One region of the Lentibacillus juripiscarius genome, then DNA from elsewhere that is predicted to be linked to it. Evidence: riboswitches for the same ligand, from Rfam matches in the RefSeq annotation. Region 1 holds a riboswitch; each other region holds the start of a gene.
The links. A riboswitch is a leader RNA that binds a small molecule or an ion and turns the genes downstream of it on or off. The one in region 1 is predicted to bind S-adenosylmethionine.

Region 1 (5,487 bases):
GCCCTTGAACATTTTGGGTGATGGCTTGCGCGATGCATTCGACCCACACAGTAAAAGTCGGAAGAAAACAGGAAAAGCACTGTTCAGGGATAAAAAGCAGAAGCATGCGTGATTTATTAAGGTTAAGGGGGAAATACCAATGCTTGAGGTGAAAAATCTAAAAGTGAATCTAGATACTTCCGGCGGCATTGTTAAGGCAGTTGATGGTGTATCTTTTACAGTGGAGGCAGGGCAAACTGTAGGAATTGTAGGTGAGTCCGGGAGTGGCAAGAGTGTTCTTGCCCAATCTGTGATGCAGCTTAATCCGGAGCCACCTGTTTATTATCCGCAAGGTGACATTCAATTTGAAGGCAGGAGTTTGCTCAACATGAATAAGCGGGAAATCCGTAAGATTCGGGGAAAAGATATTGCGATGATTTTTCAGGATCCAATGTCAAGTTTAAATCCGGTATTTAAAATTGGTGCTCAGTTAATTGAGGCCATTCGGACGCATCAGGACTCCCTCCGAAAAGATGCTGAAAAAAAGGCAATTGAGCTGTTGTCAGACGTTGGGATTCCCGATCCAGAGCGCCGTATGCATGAGTACCCACATCAATTTTCAGGGGGGATGAGACAGCGTGTCCTGATTGCCATTGCGCTAGCCTGCAAACCGAAATTGCTTATTGCTGATGAGCCGACAACCGCTTTGGATGTCACGATTCAGGCACAAATATTGAGTTTAATGAAGCATATCCAAAACAAGTATGGAATGGCTATTATCATTATCACGCATGACTTAGGTGTTGTTGCCAATCTGGCGGATAAGTTGCTGGTTATGTACTCAGGTAGAATCGTCGAAGAAGGAAGTGTGAATGATATATTTTATCGGACGTCAATGCCGTATACATGGTCCCTTTTACGCTCCTTACCACGACTTGACTCACAAGCAAATGGACGTCTCTTAAGCATTCAGGGACAGCCACCAAATCTAATCAGTCCACCTGAAGGATGCAACTTCCATCCGCGCTGTCCGTTTGCTTCATCGAAATGCCTGGAAGCTGATCCTGTATTAACGGAACGTGGAGAGGAGCATTATGCGGCTTGTATCCTATCCAAAGCTGACATTGATGAAAAGAAGCAGCAGATTGATGTTGCCGAGCAGAAAGGAGTGACACCATAATGTCTGATGAATTACTAAATATACGTGATTTAAACGTTCATTTCCCTGTGAATAGAGGCCTGTTTAAAAAAAGTGACGATTACGTCAAGGCGGTTAATGGTGTCAGTTTATCCGTTAATAAAGGTGAAACCATTGGTATTGTCGGAGAATCTGGCTGCGGTAAAAGTACACTAGCCAGAACGATTGTCGGTCTTGAGAAGCCGACATCGGGCGATATCTTATTTGAAGGCGAAAGTATTACCAGTTATAACGCGAAACAAATGCATCAGCTCCGACGTGATATTCAAATGGTTTTCCAGGACCCATTCACAAGTCTTAACCCACGGATGAAAGTCGGCGATATTATTGCAGCACCATTAAGGGCTTATAATAAGACCAATCATTTAGAACGACGTGTGAAGGAATTGATGGAACTTGTTGGCCTTAATCCAGATGACCACTATAACCGGCTTCCGCATGAATTTTCCGGTGGTCAAAGACAGCGAATCGGAATTGCACGTGCCATTGCATTAGAGCCGAAATTGATTATTTGTGATGAGCCAGTGAGTGCACTGGACGTGTCCGTTCAGGCACAGGTTATTAATTTACTAGAGGATTTGCAGAAAGAGTTAAATATCACATATGTATTCATTGCACATGACTTGTCGTTAATAAAACATATCGCGGATAAGGTAGGGGTCATGTATTTAGGGGAAATGATGGAGATGTCTGATAGTGATTCGTTTTATAGAAACGCACGTCATCCTTACACCAATGCACTGTTGTCAGCAATTCCTTTGCCGGACCCTGACAGAGAAAAAAATCGTGAGCAAATTGTACTAAATGGAGAATTACCATCTCCTGCAAATCCGCCCTCGGGCTGCGTTTTTCATACCAGATGCCCGCTTGCACGGGATTATTGCAAAGAAAATACCCCTCTGATGGAAACGAAGGGGAGCAATGACCATTATGTATCTTGCTTTTTCCCTATTGAATCGGATACCCTGGATGAATTCGGCAAGAGCGTCGGAAAACAACCGGATTGAATGGCATTATTCCTCAAATTATAACGTTGAACATGCATACAATTAGATTAGTTCAACCTTAAGTTCCTTGCTTAGGTGATCGCTGTTTTCAGTGGATGTTTCATCAATCGACCAATTGCTGGACAGCATCTGCCTGAGCATGTTTAATTGTTCGTCGTTCATTGTCAGACCTGTCAGGCCTTTATCCGTAAGAGTATAATCTTTCTCTTGGATCATATTGAACTTAAGTTTTAATAGGTTCTGCAAGCCTTTAAAGGTAACAAATTTTATCTTATAGCCATCCATAATAATCGATTTAAATGCTTCTTCATCCTGCTCACTAAGTTTAATAAGCTCGCTGAAGTCAAATTGGGTGCTTAAATCCTTCCATGGGCTGATATCTTTTCTGTTAATTTGAGTGAGCAATTCGTCATCGGAAATACCATTGCTGCGCAGTGTTTCAATCATATACGCTTCCATCAGTGAAATCTTGTTTTGTTCCATAAAAAACCCTCCGTATTTTGATACTTTATTATAACAAATTGTATCGTATTCGGATAACATAGAGCATAATAGCCATATGATTTAACCATTTTCTGAAAAACAAACAATTTATGCTTGACAGTTAATTCAGTGTACGATATGATGCTAAGAAATCTTAAAATTTAATAAAATGATTCTTATCCAGAGTCGGGGGAGGAACTGGTCCTATAATCCCGCAGCAACCATTACTTGATAGTAATAAGGTGCTAATTCCAGCAAGCATTCGCTTGAAAGATGAGAAAGTGTGTAATGAAAAAAACCTCTTCCTCATCGGGAGAGGTTTTTTTCGTTCTAAATGAATTGGTAGGAACCGATTATTTGATAAAGATCGGCCAAAAACCAAGTAAATATATAGGGTAAATATGTTTAATCACGGGAGGTGAATAAAAGAGCAATGCCCTACTTTAATGACTGACCTACTAATTCATTACAAAAAAATTTATAGGAGAGATTACATTGACAAAAACGGACAGCTTATATAAAAAATCGTATTTTGGCCGGATTACTGAATTAAAGGAATATGCACCGGAGGCATTTCAATCCTTTTTTGCATTTAATGACAAGGCATTGACCGAGGGGGGTTTGTCGGTAAAAACGAAGGAATTGATTGCCGTTGCAGTGGCACACATTACTGGATGTCCGTACTGTATTGATTTACATGTGGGGAATGCGAAGAAAAATGATGCTGACAAAGAGGAAGTAGCGGAGGCTATTTTCGTGGCAACGGCATTGAAGGCAGGTTCGGCAGCCGCCCACGGTGTGAACGCCCTGAATGCATTTGATGGGGAAAGAGATGAGGAGCTATATAAAGCATCCTATTTCAAAAGGTTGAAGGAATTTGATCAACTCAATGGCGATACATTCAAGGCATTCGCTGCTTTTGATCAGAAGTCCATCACTGCAGGTAAGCTGACTGAAAAAGAAAAAGAATTAATTGCGGTGGCATCAGCACATACCACAGGCTGTGCTTATTGCATCGATTTGCATACGAAAAATGCCAAAAAATCGGGAGCAAGTTTAAAGGAAATATCTGAAGCTATTTTTGTGGCAGTGGCTTTAAAAGCGGGATCAGCCATTGCACATAGTGTGAATGCTTTAAATGCTTACGATGAGGCATAAGTCACCGGGAAGCACCAATTAAAAACAATAGAAAAGGAGTACTGATCAATGACAAAACAAATTCACTTAAATGGATTTATCCAAAATTCACCTTCCCCCCACTCAATGGGATTATGGAAACATGAAAAGGATCAGGGGGTAAATCATAACCACTTGTCATATTGGACAGAAACAGCAAAAATTTTGGAACGCGGGAAATTTGATGCAATGTTTATCGCTGATGTACTTGGAACGTACAGTGTATATGGAAATAGCCATGAAGCAGCTGCTCAGCATGCTGTCCAACTCCCAGCTCATGACCCGCTAAGTCCGATTTCTGCTATGGCTGCTGTAACGGAACATCTAGGCTTTGCGCCAACGATTTCTGCTACCTATGCACAGCCATATGCACTGGCACGACAATTATCAACGCTCGATCATTTAACGGAGGGAAGAGTCGCTTGGAATGTGGTGACATCTTACTTGGAAAGCGAAGCAGTCAATCTCGGACTTTCCGGCCGTCTTCCCAAGGAACTCCGCTATGATCGTGCAGATGAGTTTCTGGAAGTCGTCTATAAACTTTGGGAACATAGCTGGAAAGATGATGCTGTTGTTTATGATAGAGAAACTGATACATTTGCACACCCTGAAAAGGTTCGGCTGATTAAGCATGAAGGTGAATTCTTCAATGTACCGGGTCCGCATTTGGTCGAACCTTCGCCCCAGCGTACACCGGTTCTGTTCCAAGCAGGAGCTTCACCAAAAGGGCGAAATTTTGCAGCCAAACATGCTGAAGCTGTTTTTACCAAAAATCATTCACTGGATGCATTAAAGGCCTATGTTGCAGACATCCGAAAACGAACACAGGAACAGGGAAGATACCCGGAGGATGTTCTCATTTTTCCGATGATCCTGCCGATTATCGGGTCGACGGAAGAAGAAGCGTATACGAAATATGAAGATTTGACTAATCATGTCAGCTATGAAGGAACAGCTTCTCTGCTGTCCGGACATACGGGAATTGATTTTTCTCAATACGATCCAGATCAGTATATTGAAAATATCGAAACAGAAGCGGTTCAGGGAAATCTGGATATGTATACGAAAGATCCGAATAAGAAATGGACATTGCGGGAGGCCATCAAAAATCATGGGCTTGGGAATGGTACCGTGAAGTTTATTGGGACGCCTGAACAGATTGCAGATCGAATCGAGGAATGGGCTATTGAAAGCGATGTCGATGGTTTCAATATCGCACAGACCTACTCGCCGGAGACGTTTCGGGAGTTTGTGGATTTTGTTGTGCCTGAACTACAGAAACGCGGCATTTACCGGACGGAATATGAAGGAAAGACACTAAGGGAGAATATGTTTGGAAAAGGGCGAACCCATCTGCCTCGCAATCATCCAGCGAGAAATCTGGGCAGCTTGCAGTCGAATTAAAGAGGGGAGTGCCCCCTCTTTTACTGATAAATGAAATTGCACACGTGGAGGAGGTCAGAATTGAGTACAATTACGTTGTATACATGGATTGGGTTTGCCATATTTTTAGTTGTCATGTTCGTCCTTGGTTTTGTAAGTGCCAGAAAAACGAGAAGTGTCAGCGACTTTGCAACTGGTGGGGGAGGATTGGGACCGTACGTACTTGGTCTATCTTTTGCCGCAACTTATTTAAGTGCTGCT
Region 2 (5,487 bases), on a different contig from region 1:
CGGGTTCAAGTCAGCGCCAATTGCATAGTTCGTATTAATGGCTACTAATGTGTTTTCTTCTGTTTCATATAAGTCAGGCAACGCTGCTGCATCATAATCATGTGAGAATGTCAGGTTTTTCGGATTTTCCACAATGTCATCGGTTGTTGCGTCTACTTTCTTTACGTCTTCAGCCAGTTTAATCAGGCCTTCCCGTTCCAGTAATGCCAGGACACGGCCATGGTCGGCAACGGAGCGGCTCATCAATACTTCTGCTTCATCCGGGATTTCGTCAATACTATTAAAATCTTTGGAATAAATACCCATTGGCTCAATATGGATGCCGCCGAGATGAGTGAAATCATAACCAATGTCGGCAATCTGCCCCTTCAGGTACGGTATGTGCTGGAAGTAGTTCGCATCAATTTCACCGCTCTCCAGATCATCGTTCGGCAAAACATAATCCTGGTATTCTTCTATTTTGAGGGTAATCCCCTTTTCCTTCAGTAGTGGCTTTGCTTCTTCCAGAATAACAGCATGTGGTGTACTCGATGCCCCCACCTTAATGGTATTGCTGTCGCCATCCCCTGACGATTCCCCACACGCTCCTAATATAAGCACCAATAATGCTGCTGTAAATGCTATAATCTTTTTCATCTTGATCTCTCCTTTTATCGTTATTGAGTGAATTTCATAATTCAATATCTACCTTTAAAATACGAACAATTAGTATTGCGTTTGATTTCCACTTCAGGCGGACGCTTTCCGCGGGCGGCTGATGAGCCTCCTCATGCTCGTCGTGTTGCAAGTGTGGTCGTGGATGCAGCACTCCTCGCAGGTCGAAGCTTACTCATGGAAGCTTTACTTTGTGCTAACGCCTTGCGGGGTCTCATCTAGGCCTCTTATCCCGCAGGAGTCGTCCGCCTTCCGTTCCAATCTTCTAAGGTGGAGTACGAATGATTTAGTGTGTTTTCAGTTATAAGTTCGTATATTAAGCAAAAAAAGTATTTATGAAATTCATTCGTTATTCTAAAAAATTCTTTTAGGAAGCCTCTGAATCAGCAGTTGTCATACACGGAGACTCCTGCGGGTGAACAACTGCGACAGTTGAAAAACTATAAAGATAAGAAAAGTCCCTTATCGTTTATCTATTTTGTTCGAAACATAGTCCCCTATAAATTGGAACAAGAACACAATAAGTACAATAAGAACAGTACATATGAAGACAACATCAAATTCTCGACGCTGGAATCCGAAGAAGTACGCATAGTTACCAAGTCCCCCGGCACCGATGACACCAGCCATCGCTGTATATCCAATCAGATTGATTGACGTGACGGTTATACCTGAAATAAGTGCCGGCATTGATTCTGGCAGCAGCACACGGAAAATAATCGTTCGCGTTTTAGCACCCATCGCTTTCGCTGCTTCCACAACCCCTTTGTCCACTTCCTTTAGGGCAATTTCAACGAGTCTTCCATAAAATGGTGCCGATCCGATAATCAGTGCGGGCAGTGCTGCGTTCGGACCGCGAATGGTACCGATTAGAAAATCAGTAAATGGGAAAAGCAGCAAGATTAAAATGATGAACGGAATCGCCCGGAACACGTTTACTACAGACGCCACCAAAAGATTCAGTACTTTGCTTTGCCATATACCGCCTTTCATTGTCAGATAAAGGAACAGCCCCAGCATGATTCCAAAAACAAACGTACCGACAAGTGAAAGAATCGTCATATAGAATGTTTCATAAGTCGCTGTCCAAAGCTCCTGTAATTCAATATTCGGAAACAATTCATTCCACATTCCGAATCACCTCCACTTCCACAGAGGTTTCATCCGCTAAATACTGCACTGCCCGGTCCATTTCATCCGGTTCGCCATCCATTTGTACGAACAGAGTTCCATATGCGTCATGCTGCATTTGTGTAATTTTCCCCTGTAAAATATTGATATCAATGGAGAACAGCTTTGCCAGTTTACTAATAAGCGGCTGATTCGCCGTTTCACCAACAAAATGTAATCTGAGAAGCCTGCCGGTGCTACTGGCGCTGAACAGTTTTTCTATATCATCATCTTCTTCATTGGACCCCATAACTTGTTCAACGAATTTCTTGGTGACTTGCTGCTGAGGCCGCAGAAATACATCCAGCACATCACCCTGTTCCACAACTTTTCCATTTTCCATAACAGCAACCTGTTTACAGATCTTCTTGATGACATGCATCTCATGCGTAATCAAAATGATGGTTAAGCCCAGCCTTTCGTTAATATCCACAAGCAGATCCAGAATGGCGTTCGTCGTCTCCGGATCAAGTGCGGATGTTGCCTCATCACACAAGAGCACTTTCGGTCTGTTGGCAAGCGCTCTGGCAATTCCGACACGCTGCTTTTGCCCGCCACTCAGCTGTGACGGGTAAGCATGTTCCCGTCCTGCCAGTCCGACGAGCTCAATCAGTTCCTGGACACGATCCTCACGTTCACGCTTAGGGACACCCGCTATCTCCAGCGGAAAAGCAATATTCTCCTTGACCGTCCGTGACCATAACAAATTAAAATGCTGGAAAATCATCCCAATATCCTGGCGAGTCATTCGAAGCTGACTGGAATTTAAAGCTGTTATCTCCTGTTCATCGATGACGATTTCCCCTCCGGTCGGTTCTTCCAGACGGTTCAAAAGCCTTACAAACGTACTTTTTCCAGCCCCGCTATACCCAATCACTCCAAAGATGCCGCCTTCATTTATATCAAGGGTTAAATCATCGACAGCTTTAATCTGGTTATTCGTTGTTGTAAATGTTTTGCTCAAACCCTTTATCGAAATCAACTAGATCAGATCCCCCTTTACTGTTCAAATTTAAAATAAAAACGCCTTTCTGCAAGAGAACAGAAAGACGTATACACAACTACAATCATTTCGTTCTCTTATCTGCCAAAGCAGCTACTTTGCAGGAATTGGCACCTTTCAAACAAAATGCATTTGAGGTTGCCGCGGTTTCATAGGGCCAGCCCCTCCACCGCTCATGATAAGAGTATGCTTATTTAATTTAGAATCAATAATAAAAATATTAGCAGTTCCACCCGACGCTGTCAATACAAATCAACCGTCATTTGCAAATAATTCTGGTTTATATTTCATCAAATAGCTGTAGATGTTCGGTATGGAATGAAATGCATAGACTTTTTCTTTTATCTCTCCGTTGTCTTTAAACAGTAAACACGGTACACTTTCAATTTGATAGTCCTGCATGTATTGAGGATGTAGTGACGCATTCATTTCATAGAAAATATTTTCCTGATGAACAGACTCAATTTTGTCCAGCATGGTTCTGGCCAGCGCACATGTGCCACAAAATGGGGTATAAATATATAAAATGTAATGATCTTTTTCCAGGTCGTTTTCTTGTATCTGCTGCAATCGAATCACCCTAAGCCAAAAATATCGGATTAACTGCAATCTCAGCGCCTACAAGTGCTTCTGCCAGCATGTGGACAGGTGTAGCCGCCACCTCCCGAAATTCACTTTCAATATGGATATGCCGGGCATGTGGAAGTTCATGGGTTAGCTGCCGGCGGATTTTGCTGCCTGAATCATCCTCATCAACCAGTATATAAACATCCCGGTTGTCCAAATCGTGCTTGTCAAGCAGTTCATCCATTTTTTCAACACCCAGTGTCCCATGTGTGCATATAATTTCGGTATCCTCATCGGTAAGCACTTTTTTGATTTGCAGCTTATCTGTTAATCCTTCCACTATAATAACTTTTTCGCTGCTATGTGTCATTCGCGTTGCACTCCTTAAAGAGAACATTTCTTATTCTTATGTCCAATTAAGCATATCCTATGATTTCCAGCGTCATTTTTAATTGTACAAAAAAACTGACTTGCACTACCTTAGGCAAGCCAGTCATACGTTTTCACGAGGAAAATTAATCTTCTTTAACCGCTGCTTCATATTGCTCAGCAGACAATAGGTTATCAAGATCCGCTTCATTAGCCGGTTCCACAACAATCATCCATGCTTTATCATATGGCGATTCATTGACAAATTCCGGGCTGTCTTCCAGTTCCTCGTTAATTTCGACTATTTTTCCGGCAATCGGAGCGTACAGCTCAGAAACCGTCTTGACGGATTCAACACTGCCAAATGGCTCATCGGCTTCAATTTCTTCACCTTCCTCAGGCAGCTCAACAAAAACAATATCTCCAAGCTCATCCTGGGCAAAATCAGTTATCCCGATGCGTACTTTTCCGTCTTCTTTCTTAATCCATTCATGCTCCTCTGTGTATAGCAGGTCTTTCGGCAGGTTCATGCAAATCCCTCCATCAACATAATATCATTTTCAGCATACTAGGTTCATGCCTATTTTTCTAGTATTCAATCTTATTTTTCCAGCCAATATTCATTAAAGGTCTCTTCTTTGAAACCAACTGTTACCTTCTCCCCGTCCGTGATAATCGGCCGTTTGATAAGCATGCCATCCGAAGCAAGCAATTCTGCCATTTCTTCAGTACTTGCATCCTTTATTTTGTCTTTAATATTCTGTTCACGGTACTTTTTGCCGCTTGTGTTGAAAAATTTCTTTGCCGGCAGACCACTTTTAGCAATGAAATCAAGCAGCTGTTCTTTAGTTGGTGGTGCGTCCACAATATGTACGTCCGTATAGGCAATGTCGTGGTTATCGAGCCACTTTTTTGCTTTCTGACAGGTGCCACACTTAGGATACCAATAAAACGTTAATGCCATGTGCTTCCCCCCTTTACTTTTCATTGTTGGTCAAGTTCATTATAGCAAAGAAACTAGCGGATGGGCGAGCTGAACTTTGAAATTTCGGAGATTCCCCTGTGAACATCGGGATGTTGATTGTGAACTTCGGGATTTTAATTGTGAACTTCAGCCGAATTTGTGACAACTTCAGCCAAATCCAATATAAACAAGCAAAAATGCCCCACAAGTAAGCGAGGCATTTTGCAACTTTTTCAATTAGACGACATATTGTTCTTCTTCAATAATCGTTTCTGCAATGGCCCGTTTTTTGGAAATGACATCAATTGGTGTGTGGCGGGTCAGTTTTCGCAATGATGACAGCATCATGCGCAGCGTATCGCCTGATTCGGCAGCAATTAACGTTTCTTTCGCATCGGCTTCCATCCGGTTGAATGCTTCCTGGACGTATACTTGTGTATAAAGAAGCTTTTGCTTGTGTTTTTCCACGCCGTCTTTACCGATTGCTTTTTCCGTCCGAAGAATGGCTGATTCCATGTTGTACACTTCATTGACCATATCTGCCAGATTGACGAGAATCTCCTGTTCGTTTTCGAGTTTTTGCATATATTTCTGAGCAGCGAGTCCGGCACCGAGCAGCACCATTTTCTTAGCACTTTGCAGCAAATATTTCTCCTGTTCGAGCGGGGCGTCACCAGGTTCTTCCGGCATCAGCATCATGAGCTCTTCCTGCAGCTGCTGGGCTTTGTCAAGAAGCGGCAATTCCCCTTTCAACGCTTTT
Region 3 (5,487 bases), on a different contig from region 1:
ATTTTAAACACTAAAAGGAGGATATAGCCATGCTGGACATGAAATTTTTGCGTAATAATTTTCAGGAAGTAAAGGAAAAGTTGTCTCACCGCGGAGAGGATTTATCAGAACTGGAGAAGTTTAGTGAGCTTGACGAACGCCGAAGAACACTTATTTCGGAAGCAGAGAAATTGAAGGCCAAACGCAATGAAACATCCAAACGGATTTCTGCTCTAAAAAAAGAGAAAAAAGATGCCGAATCTGCCATTAAAGAGATGCGCGAAGTCGGCGATCAAATCAAAGAGTTGGATGGAGAATTGAAAGAAATTGAAGAAGCCTTGGAAATGATGATGCTGTCCATCCCGAACATTCCGCATGAAAGTGTCCCGGTTGGCGAGGATGAAGATGATAATGTAGAAGTGCGTCAGTGGGGCGACCGGCCGGAATTTCATTTTACCGAGCAACCGCACTGGGATATTGCCACAAACCTAGGTATTCTGGATTTCGAACGGGCTGCCAAAGTTACGGGAAGCCGTTTTGTATTCTATAAAGGAATTGGGACCCGACTGGAACGAGCATTGATTAGCTTCATGATGGACTTGCATGCAGACGAACATGGGTACACGGAAATGATGCCGCCACAGATTGTCAATCGCGGAAGCCTGACAGGAACTGGACAGCTGCCTAAATTCGCCGAGGATGTATTTAAACTGGCTGATTGGGACTATTTCCTGATTCCAACGGCTGAGGTGCCAGTGACGAACTATCACCGGGATGAGATTCTAAGTGTGGACGACCTTCCAAGAAAATATGTGGCATACAGTGCTAACTTCCGCTCTGAAGCAGGCTCTGCTGGACGGGATACACGCGGGCTTATTCGCCAGCACCAGTTTAACAAAGTGGAACTGGTTCATTTCACCAAACCGGAAGATTCATATGACACATTAGAAGTGCTGACCGGACATGCCGAGAAAGTGCTGCAGCAGCTGAACCTGCCGTATCGTGTGATGAGCATGTGCACGGGCGACTTAGGCTTTACTGCTGCTAAAAAATACGATATTGAAGTATGGATCCCAAGCCAGAACACATACCGCGAAATTTCGTCCTGCTCCAATTTTGAGGATTTCCAAGCAAGGCGCGCTGGCATTCGTTTTCGCCGTGAAGAAAAGGGAAAACCAGAATATGTGCATACATTAAATGGCTCAGGCCTTGCAGTGGGCCGAACCCTCGCTGCTATTCTGGAAAATTACCAGCGCGAGGATGGCTCTGTTGTCGTCCCGAAAGTACTCCGGCCGTATATGGGCGGAAAGGAAGTCATCAAATAGTCAAGTAACTGGATCAGATTTATTTTTAAAATGTATTGACAAATAATCTAAATGATAGTAAGCTTTATTTTAAATTAAATAATCAAACTTCTTATTTAGAGAGGTGGAGGGAATTGGCCCTTGGAAACCTCGGCAGCGGACTTATTTAAGTACTGTGCCAAATCCAACAAGCATTTGCTTGGAAAATAAGAAGAGAGAGCGGATCTGTTTGCAAATCTCTTTTTATTTTGACCATAAGAAGAGATTTTTTCATTTCCAAAACTAAATAAGAACGAACTTCTTATCCAGAGAGGTGGAGGGACTGGCCCTTGGAAGCCTCGGCAGCGGACTTTTTTAGTACTGTGCCAAATCCAGCAAGCAACAGACTTGAAAGATAAGAAGAGGATAATACAAAAAATGCCTCTTCCTATCTATCAGAAAGAGGTATTTTTTTACTTTAAGGAGGGGAATCATTGATTACATTAGAGAATGTCACAAAAATTTATCAAGGTGGAGAAAAGGAAGTTAAGGCCTTGGATGATGTGAATTTACAGATTGAGAAAGGTGAAATATATGGTGTTATTGGCTTCAGCGGCGCTGGGAAAAGTTCATTGATCCGCTGTGTCAATCTGCTTGAGCGGCCAACCCATGGAACGATTACTGTTAATAATCAGGATTTGCTTCGCCTTTCCCCTAAGGAATTAAGAGAAGCAAAACGAGATATCGGTATGATTTTCCAGCATTTCAACCTGCTAGATTCTAAAACAGTTTTCACCAATGTGGCAATGCCATTATTGCTTATGAAAAAACCAAAAGAAGAGGTGAAGAAGCGGGTCGAGGAATTGCTGGATTTCGTTGGGCTGCGTGACAAAGCAGATAACTATCCGGACCAATTATCAGGAGGACAGAAACAGCGGGTAGGCATTGCACGGGCCTTAGCAACGCAGCCATCAGTCCTGCTGTGTGATGAAGCAACATCGGCACTTGATCCGCAGACAACTAATTCGATTTTAAATCTGCTGAAAAAGATTAATCAGGAATATAACATTACCATTTTGATTATTACGCATGAGATGGGAGTTATTCGCGAGATTTGTGATAAGGTCGCCGTTCTTGATCAGGGTGAAGTAGTGGAATCCGGTTCTGTTTTTGAAGTGTTTGCTCGGCCAAAGACAGCCGTTGCCTACAATTTTGTCAGCACGGTCATGCATGATGAAATACCGGAATCTGTCCATCAATTAATCCGTTCTCAAGGGGAAACGAACCAGATTTACCGAGTTGTGTTTTTTGGTGAAGCTACCGGGGATCCGCTGCTTTCACAAATAGCGAAGCATTTTAATGTGGAAGTAAATGTGTTGTTTGGCAACATAACTGAATTACAGGGAATACCATTTGGAAATTTGGTTATTCAATTTCAGGGAGAAACGAAAGAGATTAATAGGGTACTCATGTATATTAATCAGCAAGAAGTAACGATTAAGGAGGTTTTGGAAGATGCTGGTTGATTGGAATCAAATTATTGCAGCATTGGGGGAAACTGCTGCAATGGTGGTATTTTCATTATTGTTTGCTATACTAATTGGTTTGCCGTTAGGAATCTTGCTTGTCGTAACCCGTGAAGGGCATTTATGGGAAAATGCTCTAATCTTTAAGGTGCTGAATGCGTTCGTAAACGTGTTCCGTTCCATACCTTTCATTATCCTGATGGTTGCTGTTATTCCATTTACACGCTTGATTGTCGGGACATCAATTGGTACTGCAGCTGCAATTGTGCCAATGGTGCTTTTTTCAGGCCCATACATTGCCCGGTTAATTGAAAACTCCCTGCTTGAGGTTGACCCGGGTGTGATGGAGGCGGCACAAGCAATGGGAGCGACACCATGGCAAATCATTATTCGTTTTTTGATACCGGAAGCATTAAGTTCACTTTTACTGGGATTAACGATCGCAACCATTGGGTTAGTTGGTGCATCAGCTATGGCTGGTGCCATTGGCGGGGGAGGTCTTGGTGATTTGGCGATCACATATGGCTATCAGCGATTTGATACGGCAGTGATGGTCATTACCGTAGCCATTCTGGTTGTCATGGTGCAGGGATTGCAAACGACAGGGAATGTTTTATCAAAAAAAGTTAGACGGCGTTAAGAGCTGAACATATCAAAGGGGTGCAGGAAATATGAGAAAAATTGGTTTGTTTTTATTGTTTATGAGTTTAATAGCGGTTAGCAGTGCATGTTCCAGTGATGCAGTATCAACTGTAAAAGTTGGGATCAGTGGTTCGGATACAACGGTCTGGGATTTTGTTGCTAAAAAGGCTGAAAAAGAAGGAATAAATGTTGAGATTGTCCGCTTTTCTGATTATGTTCAGCCAAATCTGGCATTAGCGGAAGGGGAACTGGATGCTAACGCCTTTCAGACAGTATCTTATTTTGATGCATTTATCGAGGAGCACGATTTGGATTTAGCACCGATTGCGACAACAGTCATCGCACCAATGGGGCTTTACTCTGAAAAATATGATTCTCCGGAAGAAATTCCAGAAGGTGCAACTATTGCCTTGCCAAAGGAAGCAACGAATATGGGCCGCGGATTGCTGCTGCTTCAGGAAGCCGGACTAATTGAACTTGTGGAGGATTTTGATGGGAACGGGTCTATCGATAAAATTGCGGAAAATCCAAAGAGTCTGACGTTTGAAACACTTGTGGCCGCACAAACGCCGCGTGTCCTGCCAGATGTTGCAGCATCCATCATCAATAACGGTATTGCTGTCGACGCAGGCTTCAGTCCATTAGACGATTCCATTTTTCATGAGAATGAAACAGCAACACCATACATTAACATCATTGCCGTACAGGAAAAAGATAAAGATGACGAAACACTGCAGAAATTAGCTGATATATACCAGTCCGACGATGTGAAGGAACTGATAGAAAAGGAATACGACGGAAACCAGATACCGACTTTTGTACCATTGGAGAAAATAGGCTGGTAACCATTCATAATAAAGGCTGCTTTCGTATAGATTGTTGTTATTTGATGGAAGAAAACACTCGACCGCGGAAAGCAAAATGTATGTGGGATGCGGACTAGGTAATAAATCACAAAGAGGTGTTTGGAATGGCAGTGACAAAAAGCAATTTGCAGGAGATTAGAATGCGTATTACGGAGAACATTGAAGACAATAAGGCACGCTATCTTCAGACGAGTCATGATATCCACAATCATCCGGAGGTTGGAAATGAGGAATTTTTTGCTTCAAAGGTTTTAACGGATATTTTAACTGATGAAGGATTCCATGTAGACAAAGGTGTTGCAGGGCATGAAACGGCATTTTTGGCCAGCAGAAAGGGGAAGAAAAATGGGCTTAGAATTGGACTGTTGGCAGAGTATGACGCATTACCGGAAATCGGCCATGCTTGCGGGCATAATATCATTGGAACAACAAGCGTTGCAGCTGCAGTTGCATTAAGTAAGGTAATCGACGACATAGGCGGGGAACTTTTCGTACTTGGAACGCCTGCAGAAGAAGGCGGGCCAAATGGAAGTGCGAAAGGAAGTTTTGTAAAGGCAGGTTTGCTTGAAGGAATAGACGCCGCAATCATGCTTCATCCTGGCAATGAAACAACTTTAACCGGCCCAACGCTGGGTGTTGATCCACTGGACTTTGAGTTTTTTGGTAAACCGGCACACGCATCAGCAGCACCTGAAAAGGGCATTAATGCATTGGATAGTGTCATTCAGTTATTCAATGGCGTTAATGCATTGCGTCAGCACCTTCCCTCTGATGTAAGGATCCACGGCATTATTACCGATGGTGGTGATGCACCGAATATCGTTCCGGAATATGCGAAAGCAAGATTTTTTATACGTGCGGCGACAAGAACCGTACTCAATGAAATAACAGAAAAAGTAAAGGGGATTGCAAATGGTGCAGCTCTGGCAACAGGCGCATCGGTACAGATTTCTTCTTTTCAGAATGAAGTAGATAACTTTATTATTAATCACCGTTTTGACAACGTCTTTAAAGAAGTTATGGAAAGCTTGGGAGAGACGGTGAATTTGGAGGAAAGAACCGCATTTGGTTCCACAGATGTTGGCAATGTGAGTCAAGTTGTTCCGACGATCCATCCACATATTAAAATTGGTCCAAGTGATTTAGTAGGCCATACCGTTGAATTCAGAGAAGCAGCAAAGTCGGAAAAAG

Region 2: it holds a riboswitch for S-adenosylmethionine, as region 1 does, so the genes downstream of both, ACFSUO_RS11055 (methionine ABC transporter ATP-binding protein) here and ACFSUO_RS04730 (carboxymuconolactone decarboxylase family protein) in region 1, are expected to answer to the same signal.
Region 3: it holds a riboswitch for S-adenosylmethionine, as region 1 does, so the genes downstream of both, ACFSUO_RS10395 (methionine ABC transporter ATP-binding protein) here and ACFSUO_RS04730 (carboxymuconolactone decarboxylase family protein) in region 1, are expected to answer to the same signal.

Annotation. Positions count from the first base shown of each region.
Region 1 covers NZ_JBHUNA010000007.1:138,763-144,249, reverse strand. Annotated here, with positions in the region: gene ACFSUO_RS04750 (ABC transporter permease) at 1-112, shown strand, start outside; gene ACFSUO_RS04745 (ABC transporter ATP-binding protein) at 140-1,159, shown strand; gene ACFSUO_RS04740 (ABC transporter ATP-binding protein) at 1,159-2,184, shown strand; gene ACFSUO_RS04735 (hypothetical protein) at 2,227-2,667, opposite strand; SAM riboswitch class I at 2,841-2,947, shown strand; gene ACFSUO_RS04730 (carboxymuconolactone decarboxylase family protein) at 3,157-3,825, shown strand; gene ACFSUO_RS04725 (LLM class flavin-dependent oxidoreductase) at 3,874-5,247, shown strand; gene ACFSUO_RS04720 (sodium:solute symporter family protein) at 5,308-5,487, shown strand, end outside.
Region 2 covers NZ_JBHUNA010000022.1:57,605-63,091, reverse strand. Annotated here, with positions in the region: gene ACFSUO_RS11065 (MetQ/NlpA family ABC transporter substrate-binding protein) at 1-636, opposite strand, end outside; gene ACFSUO_RS11060 (methionine ABC transporter permease) at 1,117-1,785, opposite strand; gene ACFSUO_RS11055 (methionine ABC transporter ATP-binding protein) at 1,775-2,806, opposite strand; SAM riboswitch class I at 2,902-3,012, opposite strand; gene ACFSUO_RS11050 (thioredoxin family protein) at 3,080-3,406, opposite strand; gene ACFSUO_RS11045 (toprim domain-containing protein) at 3,408-3,764, opposite strand; gene gcvH (glycine cleavage system protein GcvH) at 3,910-4,293, opposite strand; gene ACFSUO_RS11035 (arsenate reductase family protein) at 4,365-4,727, opposite strand; gene ACFSUO_RS11030 (acyl-CoA dehydrogenase family protein) at 4,965-5,487, opposite strand, start outside.
Region 3 covers NZ_JBHUNA010000021.1:119,972-125,458, forward strand. Annotated here, with positions in the region: gene serS (serine--tRNA ligase) at 30-1,304, shown strand; SAM riboswitch class I at 1,393-1,496, shown strand; SAM riboswitch class I at 1,582-1,684, shown strand; gene ACFSUO_RS10395 (methionine ABC transporter ATP-binding protein) at 1,757-2,788, shown strand; gene ACFSUO_RS10400 (methionine ABC transporter permease) at 2,778-3,428, shown strand; gene ACFSUO_RS10405 (MetQ/NlpA family ABC transporter substrate-binding protein) at 3,460-4,275, shown strand; gene ACFSUO_RS10410 (M20 family metallopeptidase) at 4,401-5,487, shown strand, end outside.